2 regions of the Embleya sp. NPDC059237 genome follow, and region 2 is predicted to be linked to the other one. Evidence: riboswitches for the same ligand, from Rfam matches in the RefSeq annotation. Region 2 holds a riboswitch; the other holds the start of a gene.
What was found. Region 2 has a riboswitch for glycine ahead of gcvP (aminomethyl-transferring glycine dehydrogenase). Riboswitches for the same ligand answer to the same signal wherever they lie in the genome.
Positions count from the first base shown of each region.

Region 1: linked by a shared signal. The riboswitch ahead of gcvT (glycine cleavage system aminomethyltransferase GcvT) and the one ahead of gcvP (aminomethyl-transferring glycine dehydrogenase) in region 2 are both predicted to bind glycine.

Region 1 is NZ_JBHZAE010000001.1:293,098-296,497, reverse strand. Features, by position in the region: gene ACFXKZ_RS01280 (enhanced serine sensitivity protein SseB) at 1-443, opposite strand, end outside; gene ACFXKZ_RS01275 (AAA family ATPase) at 474-1,205, opposite strand; glycine riboswitch at 1,348-1,441, shown strand; gene gcvT (glycine cleavage system aminomethyltransferase GcvT) at 1,814-2,914, shown strand; gene gcvH (glycine cleavage system protein GcvH) at 2,999-3,373, shown strand; gene glyA (serine hydroxymethyltransferase) at 3,370-3,400, shown strand, end outside.
Region 2 is NZ_JBHZAE010000004.1:558,140-561,539, reverse strand. Features, by position in the region: gene ACFXKZ_RS16590 (vancomycin high temperature exclusion protein) at 1-63, shown strand, start outside; gene ACFXKZ_RS16585 (DNA polymerase IV) at 161-1,561, shown strand; glycine riboswitch at 1,633-1,729, shown strand; gene gcvP (aminomethyl-transferring glycine dehydrogenase) at 1,929-3,400, shown strand, end outside.

The DNA of each region.
Region 1 (3,400 bases), on a different contig from region 2:
GCGGCGGCGATCAGGAAGTCCATCGGCTCCTGGTCGGGCTCGTACAGCCGCACCCGTGCGCCGCGGTGGGCCGCGCCGGGCAGCCGGGCCAGCTCCAGCACACCCGGCGGCGGGATCGGGATGCCCGCCTCGCCGCCCGGGTTGACCACGATGCCGATGTGCGGCGGCAGCCCTCGGGCGAACTCGCGCATCGGCGCCACGGTGCCCGCCATCGGCCCCGCGAGCCGGCGGAACTGCTCCTCCGAGGAGAACACCGGCACATACGGCAGACCGTCGATCTCGGCGGTGGGCAGGGTCAGTTCGGTGTCGGCGGCGCTGCCCCCCTCGGGCAGCGGCACCCACACGTCCGCCTCGGCGAGCGCCTCGAACAGGGCCTCGGCCCGGGACGGGTCGCGCATCGCCGCGACGAGCGCGCTCTCCACGGGATTGGCCGGGAACGGCATGGTGGTGCTCCTCTTGGTGTCCGGCGCAGTTTACGACTTGTCCGCATCCCGCCGTCGGGACTGTCCGGGTAGGGGGTCTGCGAAAACGATCCGGCGCAGTTGCCGCGCGGCCGCGCGGTCGAGCAGTACGCACGAGGTGAAGCCGCCCGGGGCGGAGGCAAGGGCGGGTCCGGCGTCCAGCCACGGGGCGAGCCGGGCGAGCAGCGCGCGCCATTCCCGGTGGTGTCGGGCGAACACCGCGGTGGACACCCCGCGCCCGCGCGCACGTTGGCCGGAAAGCGCCTGATGGGCCGTGACGTCCAGGAGCAGCGCGTGGGCCGGGATGCCGCGCCGCCGGGCCGCGCGCACCAGTACCCGGCGCAGGATCGGATTGCGGCCGCTGTCGTGCACCACCACCGCGCCGGGGCCACGCAGCGCCCGGGCCACCTCGCCGTAGTGCGACAGCCGCACCAGCGGCCGGTAGACCCGGTACGGCAGCCGCCCCACCCGCACCGCCCAGCGGGCCCGGACCAGGTCGGCGTCCAGGACCGCGACCGCGGGCCCGGCGGCGACCACCCGGGCCAGGAGCGTGCTCTTGCCCGCGCCCGGCAGGCCGGTCACCACGAGCACGCACGAGGCCGGATAGGAGAGCATGTCCACCCGCCGGACCCCGTCCCGCTCCCCCGCCCGGTTCCGCTCCTCCCGCAGGTCGTGCACGGACCGGGGGATCAACATGCCGCCCGCCGCGGCGCCGGTATGCGCCCCCGCCGAATCCGTCTCCACGAATCCTCCCCTGATGTCCCGAACCCACGTGCCCTGCGCATGGTGTCGCACCGAGGGCGCGAGCGGGCGCCGGCGCTCCCCGGCCCCGGCGGGGGATTGACGACACGCGCTAGCATGCCGGGCACAACCTCATAACGGCCGTCGACCCCACGCGGAAGAGTCCTCGCCATCGAGCGGGGCGCCGAAGGAGCAACTCCTCCCCGGAATCTCTCAGGCACCGATACCGCATGGGTCAGGCACTTCTGGAAAGCAGGCGCACCGTCGGTGCGGCTCACCCACGGTGCAAATCCCGGTCCGGCGCGGCAGCGGCGGACGGGATGAAGCTCTCAGGTTCCGATGACAGAAGGGGAGGGCACCCCACTTTTCGACCGACTTTGGCCGAAAAGGGCTGAACGCCATGGCAGGGAGCCCCCTTTGTCCTCGAATTCGTTCTCGTACTCGTTCCGGTTCTTGACCCGGGGCCCGTCCCCGTTCCGGTACGGGCCGCAGCACCCGTCACCTCTCGTCGCACCTCGGGCCCGCGCCCGGGTCCGCGCCGTCCGGCATGCCCCGGACCGGTTCGCGCCCGCCGGGGGCTTCCGCCGGCGTCCCCTCGAAGGAGTCTTCGCATGACCACCGACCGCCGGACCCCGCTCGACGCCGTGCACGACGCGCTCGGGGCCACGATGACCGACTTCGCCGGGTGGCGGATGCCGCTGCGGTACGGGAGCGAGCGGGACGAGCACACCGCGGTGCGCACCACGGCCGGCCTGTTCGACCTCACCCACATGGGCGAGATCGAGGTCACCGGCCCGGAGGCCGCCCGCGCGCTCGACCACGCCCTGGTCGGTTTCGTCTCGAAGATCGGGATCGACCGCGCCCGGTACACGATGATCTGCACCGAGGAGGGCGGCATCGTCGACGACCTGATCGTGTACCGGCTCGGCGAGGAGCACTTCGTGGTGGTGGCCAACGCCTCCAACGCCGACGTGGTGGCGGGCAGCCTGAAGCACCGCGCGAGCGACTTCGACGCCACGGTGCGCGACGCGTCCGAGGAGTACACGCTGCTCGCCGTGCAGGGGCCCGCGTCGACCACGATCGTCGGTTCGCTGACCGACGCCGACCTGCCCGCGCTCAAGTACTACGCGATCCTGCGCACCGAGGTCGCGGGCGTACCCGTGCTGCTCGCCCGCACCGGCTACACCGGTGAGGACGGCTTCGAGCTGTTCGCCGCGCCCGGCGACGCGGTCGCGCTGTGGGACGCGCTGCTGGCCGCGGGCAAGCCGCACGGCCTGGTGCCGGCCGGCCTGTCCTGCCGGGACACGCTGCGCCTGGAGGCGGGCATGCCGCTGTACGGCCACGAGCTGACCCGGGACACCACGCCGTACGAGGCCAACCTGGGCCGGGTGGTCCGGCTGGACAAGCCCGAGGACTTCGTCGGCCGCGAGGCGCTGGCCGCGGCGGAGGCGGATGTGCGCCGCACGCTGGTCGGACTGACCTCGCCGGGCAAGCGGGTTCCGCGCGCGGGCTACCCGGTGGTGGACGCGGACAGCGGCGAGCGGGTCGGCGAGGTCACCTCCGGCGCGCCGTCGCCGACGCTCGGCATGCCGATCGCGATGGCCTACGTGGCGACGGAGCGGGCCGAACCGGGCACCCGGCTGGCGGTGGACATCCGCGGCAAGGCCGAGCCGGTCGAGGTGGTGGCGCTGCCGTTCTACAAGCGCGGCTGAGCCGAACCCCTTCCTATATCACCGGAAAACGTCCCAAATCATCCTGAGGGACGGACTTACCTCATTCGAATGGAGAATGGACCCGTGCACGCACCCCAGCACCTGCGCTACAGCAAGGAACACGAGTGGCTCGACGAGGCGGCCTCCCCCGCCGTCGTGGGCATCACCCAGCACGCGGCCGAGGCGCTCGGCGACGTGGTGTTCGTCGAGCTTCCCGAGGTCGGCCGGGTGGTCGTCGCCGGTGAGCCGTGCGGCGAGCTGGAGTCCACGAAGTCGGTCAGCGACATGTACGCGCCGGTCTCCGGCGAGGTCGTCGAGATAAACGACGCCGTCGTCGAGGACCCGGCCCTGGTGAACTCCGACCCCTTCGGGGCGGGCTGGCTGTTCAAGGTGCGCATCGACGGCGAGGCCGAGGGCCTGCTGTCGGCCGACGAATACGCCGCGTTCTGCGGCGAATGATCGAGATCGACCCGATCGAGGAGCTGA
Region 2 (3,400 bases):
AAGCCGGACCCCCGGGTGACCGCCGGCCCCAGCGACGCGATCCGGCGCGCGCTGGAGGACTGACCGCCGGGACGACCGGCCGCCGCCCGGTGTCTCGCTTCGGCGCGTCCGAACGACCGTTCACCGAAGATGTCGGAGCGGTGCGTCATGATTGCGCGGTGTGAGACAGGCGCCGGGCATCCTCCACCTCGACATGGACGCGTTCTACGCGTCGGTCGAGCAGGTCGCCAAGCCCAGCCTGGCCGGCAAGGCGGTGATCGTGGGCGGCATCGGCGCCCGGGGTGTGGTGGCCACGGCCTCCTACGAGGCCCGGGTCTTCGGCGTACGCTCCGCGATGTCCATCGGCGAGGCCCGTCGGCGCTGCCCCAACGCGGCCTTCCTCAGCCCCCGCTTCGGCCTGTACCGGCAGGTCAGCGACACCGTGATGGAGCTGCTGCACCGGCTGTCCCCGCTGGTCGAACCGCTCAGCCTGGACGAGGCGTTCATCGACCTGGACGCGGGCCCGCACGGCGACGCCCTGGACACCGCCCGGGTCACCGAGATCGCCGTGTGCCTGCGCGCCGACATCCACGCCGCCACCGGCCTGACCTGCTCGGTCGGCGCGGCGACCTCCAAACTGCTGGCCAAGATCGCCTCCGAGGCGGACAAGCCCGACGGGTTGTGCGTGGTGGTGCCCGGCACCGAACGGGCGATGCTCGACCCGCTCCCGGTGCGCGCGCTGCCCGGGGTCGGCCCGGCCACCGGCGACGTGCTGCGCCGGGCCGGCCTGGACACCGTTGCCGACCTGGCCGCGGTGGACGAGAGCGAACTGGTGCGCCTGCTGGGCCAGGCGCACGGACACGGCCTGCACGTCCTGGCCGCGGGCCTGGACGCGCGCCCGGTGGTGGCCGACCGGGACGCCAAGTCGGTGTCGGTCGAGGACACCTTCGCCACCGACCTGGTCGACCGTGAGCGGATCACCAGGGAGTTGGACCGGCTCTCGATCCGCTGCGTGGAGCGGTTGCGCGCGGCCGGCCGCTCCGGCCGCACCATCGTGTTGAAGCTGCGTCGCTACGACTTCAGCACGCTCACCCGCTCGGAGACGTTGCGCGGCCCCACCGACGACCCGGGCGTGGTGCGCGAGACGATCCGTCGCCTGGCCGCCCAGGTGGACGTCACGGGCGGGGTGCGGCTGCTCGGGGTGGGTGTCAGCGGCCTGGCCGACTTCGCCCAGCAGGACCTGTTCGGCGTCGCCGACACGCCGGCGGAGGGGCCGGAGGACGACGACGCGGGGCCGACGGGGGAGGAGCCCGCCGAGGCCGGCCCCGAGCGGGTCTCCTGGTCCCCCGGCCAGGACGTGGTCCACGAGGACTTCGGCCCCGGCTGGGTCCAGGGCAGCGGCATCGGCCGCGTCACGGTGCGCTTCGAGGTCCCGGGCGGAAAACCGGGCCGGGTGCGTACGTTCGCCCTCGCCGACCCGGCGCTGCGACCGGGGGAGCCGCTGCCCCTGCCGGGCACGGGCGCCGAGCCCGCCGAGCCCGCCGACCCCGGCCCACCGCCCCCGTCACTCCCGTCGACCTGACAACCCGCACCCCTCCGGCCTGGCGTCCCGTCCGCATCCGATGCCACGCTGATACCGTTGAAGCCGCCCATTACGTTCGCGCGGGAGAGTCCTCGTGTCGTCCGCACGAGGCGCCGAAGGAGCAACTCCTCCCCGGAATCTCTCAGGCACCCGTACCGCGTGGTCGTGGGCACTCTGGAAAGCAGGATCCGCACGTGGCTCGCCGAGTCGGGTCGGATCCTCGCCGACGGTGCAAATCGCGTTCGTGGGACCGGCCCCGCCGGTGTTCCGGGCGGGGTGAAGCTCTCAGGTACCGATGACAGAGGGGGAGGCCGGTGGGCGCGCGACCCGCGTGTCCGTCCAGGAGCGATCCAGGAGGCCTTTCGCGATGACACCGCGCACCCCTGCCCCGACGCGTGCTCACGCCGTACTCCCCTCCGGCCCCGGCTCGTTGACCGGCCTGGAGGCCGCGTCGCCGTTCACCGGCCGGCACATCGGTCCGGACACCGACGAACAGGCGAAGATGCTCGCCGCGATCGGCTACGGGTCCCTGGACGAGCTGACCGACGCGGCGGTGCCCGCCGCGATCCGCGCGCTCGCGGGCTTCGAGTTGCCGGCCGCGCGCACCGAGGCCGAGGTGCTGGCCGAACTGCGCGAGCTGGCCTCCCGCAACACCGTGCTGACCTCGATGATCGGGCTCGGCTACCACGGCACCTTCACCCCGCCGGTGATCACCCGCAACGTGCTGGAGAACCCGGCCTGGTACACCGCCTACACGCCCTACCAGCCGGAGATTTCCCAGGGCCGGTTGGAGGCGCTGCTCAACTTCCAGACCGTGGTCACCGACCTGACCGGCCTGGACGTGGCCGGCGCCTCGCTGCTCGACGAGTCCACCGCCGCCGCCGAGGCGATGACGCTGGCCCGCCGGGCGGGCCGGGCCAAGAGCGACGTGTTCGTCGTGGACGCGGCCACGCTGCCGCAGACCATCGCCGTGGTGCGCACGCGCGCGCAGGCGCTGGGCATCGAGGTCGTGGTCGCCGACACCGCCGACGGGTTGCCCGAGGGCGGCTGCTTCGGGGTGCTGCTCCAGTACCCGGGCACCGACGGTCTGGTCCGCGACCTGACCCCGGTGATCGAGGCCGCGCACGCGCAGGGTGCCCTGGTGGCGGTCGCCGCCGACCTGCTCGCGCTCACCGTGCTGCGCGCGCCCGGCGCGATGGGCGCCGACATCGCGGTCGGCACCACCCAGCGGTTCGGGGTGCCGATGGCCTTCGGCGGCCCGCACGCGGGCTACCTGGCGGTCCGCGAGAAGCTGACCCGCAGCATGCCGGGCCGCCTGGTGGGGGTGTCGGTGGACGCCGACGGCGCGCCCGCGTACCGGCTCGCGCTGCAGACACGCGAGCAGCACATCCGCCGGGAGAAGGCGACCAGCAACATCTGCACCGCACAGGTGCTGCTCGCGGTGATGGCCGGGATGTACGCGGTCTACCACGGGCCGGACGGGCTCGCCTCGATCGCGCGCCGCACGCACCGCTACGCGGCGGTGCTGGCGGGCGGGCTGCGGGCCGGCGGCGTCGAGGTGGTGCACGGCGACTTCTTCGACACGGTCACCGCCCGGGTGCCGGGTCGGGCCGAGCAGGTGCTCGCCGCGGCCCGCGCGGCCGGCGTCAACCTGCGGCCGGTGGATGCGGACCACGTGGCGATCACGTGTGACGAGACCACGCTGCGGGCGCACGTCGAGGCGGTATGGGGTGCGTTCGGGGTGAGCGGCGACGTGGCCGCGCTCGACGCCGAGACCGCCGACGCGCTGCCCTCGGGGCTGCTGCGCGACACCGAGTTCCTGACCCACCCGGTCTTCCA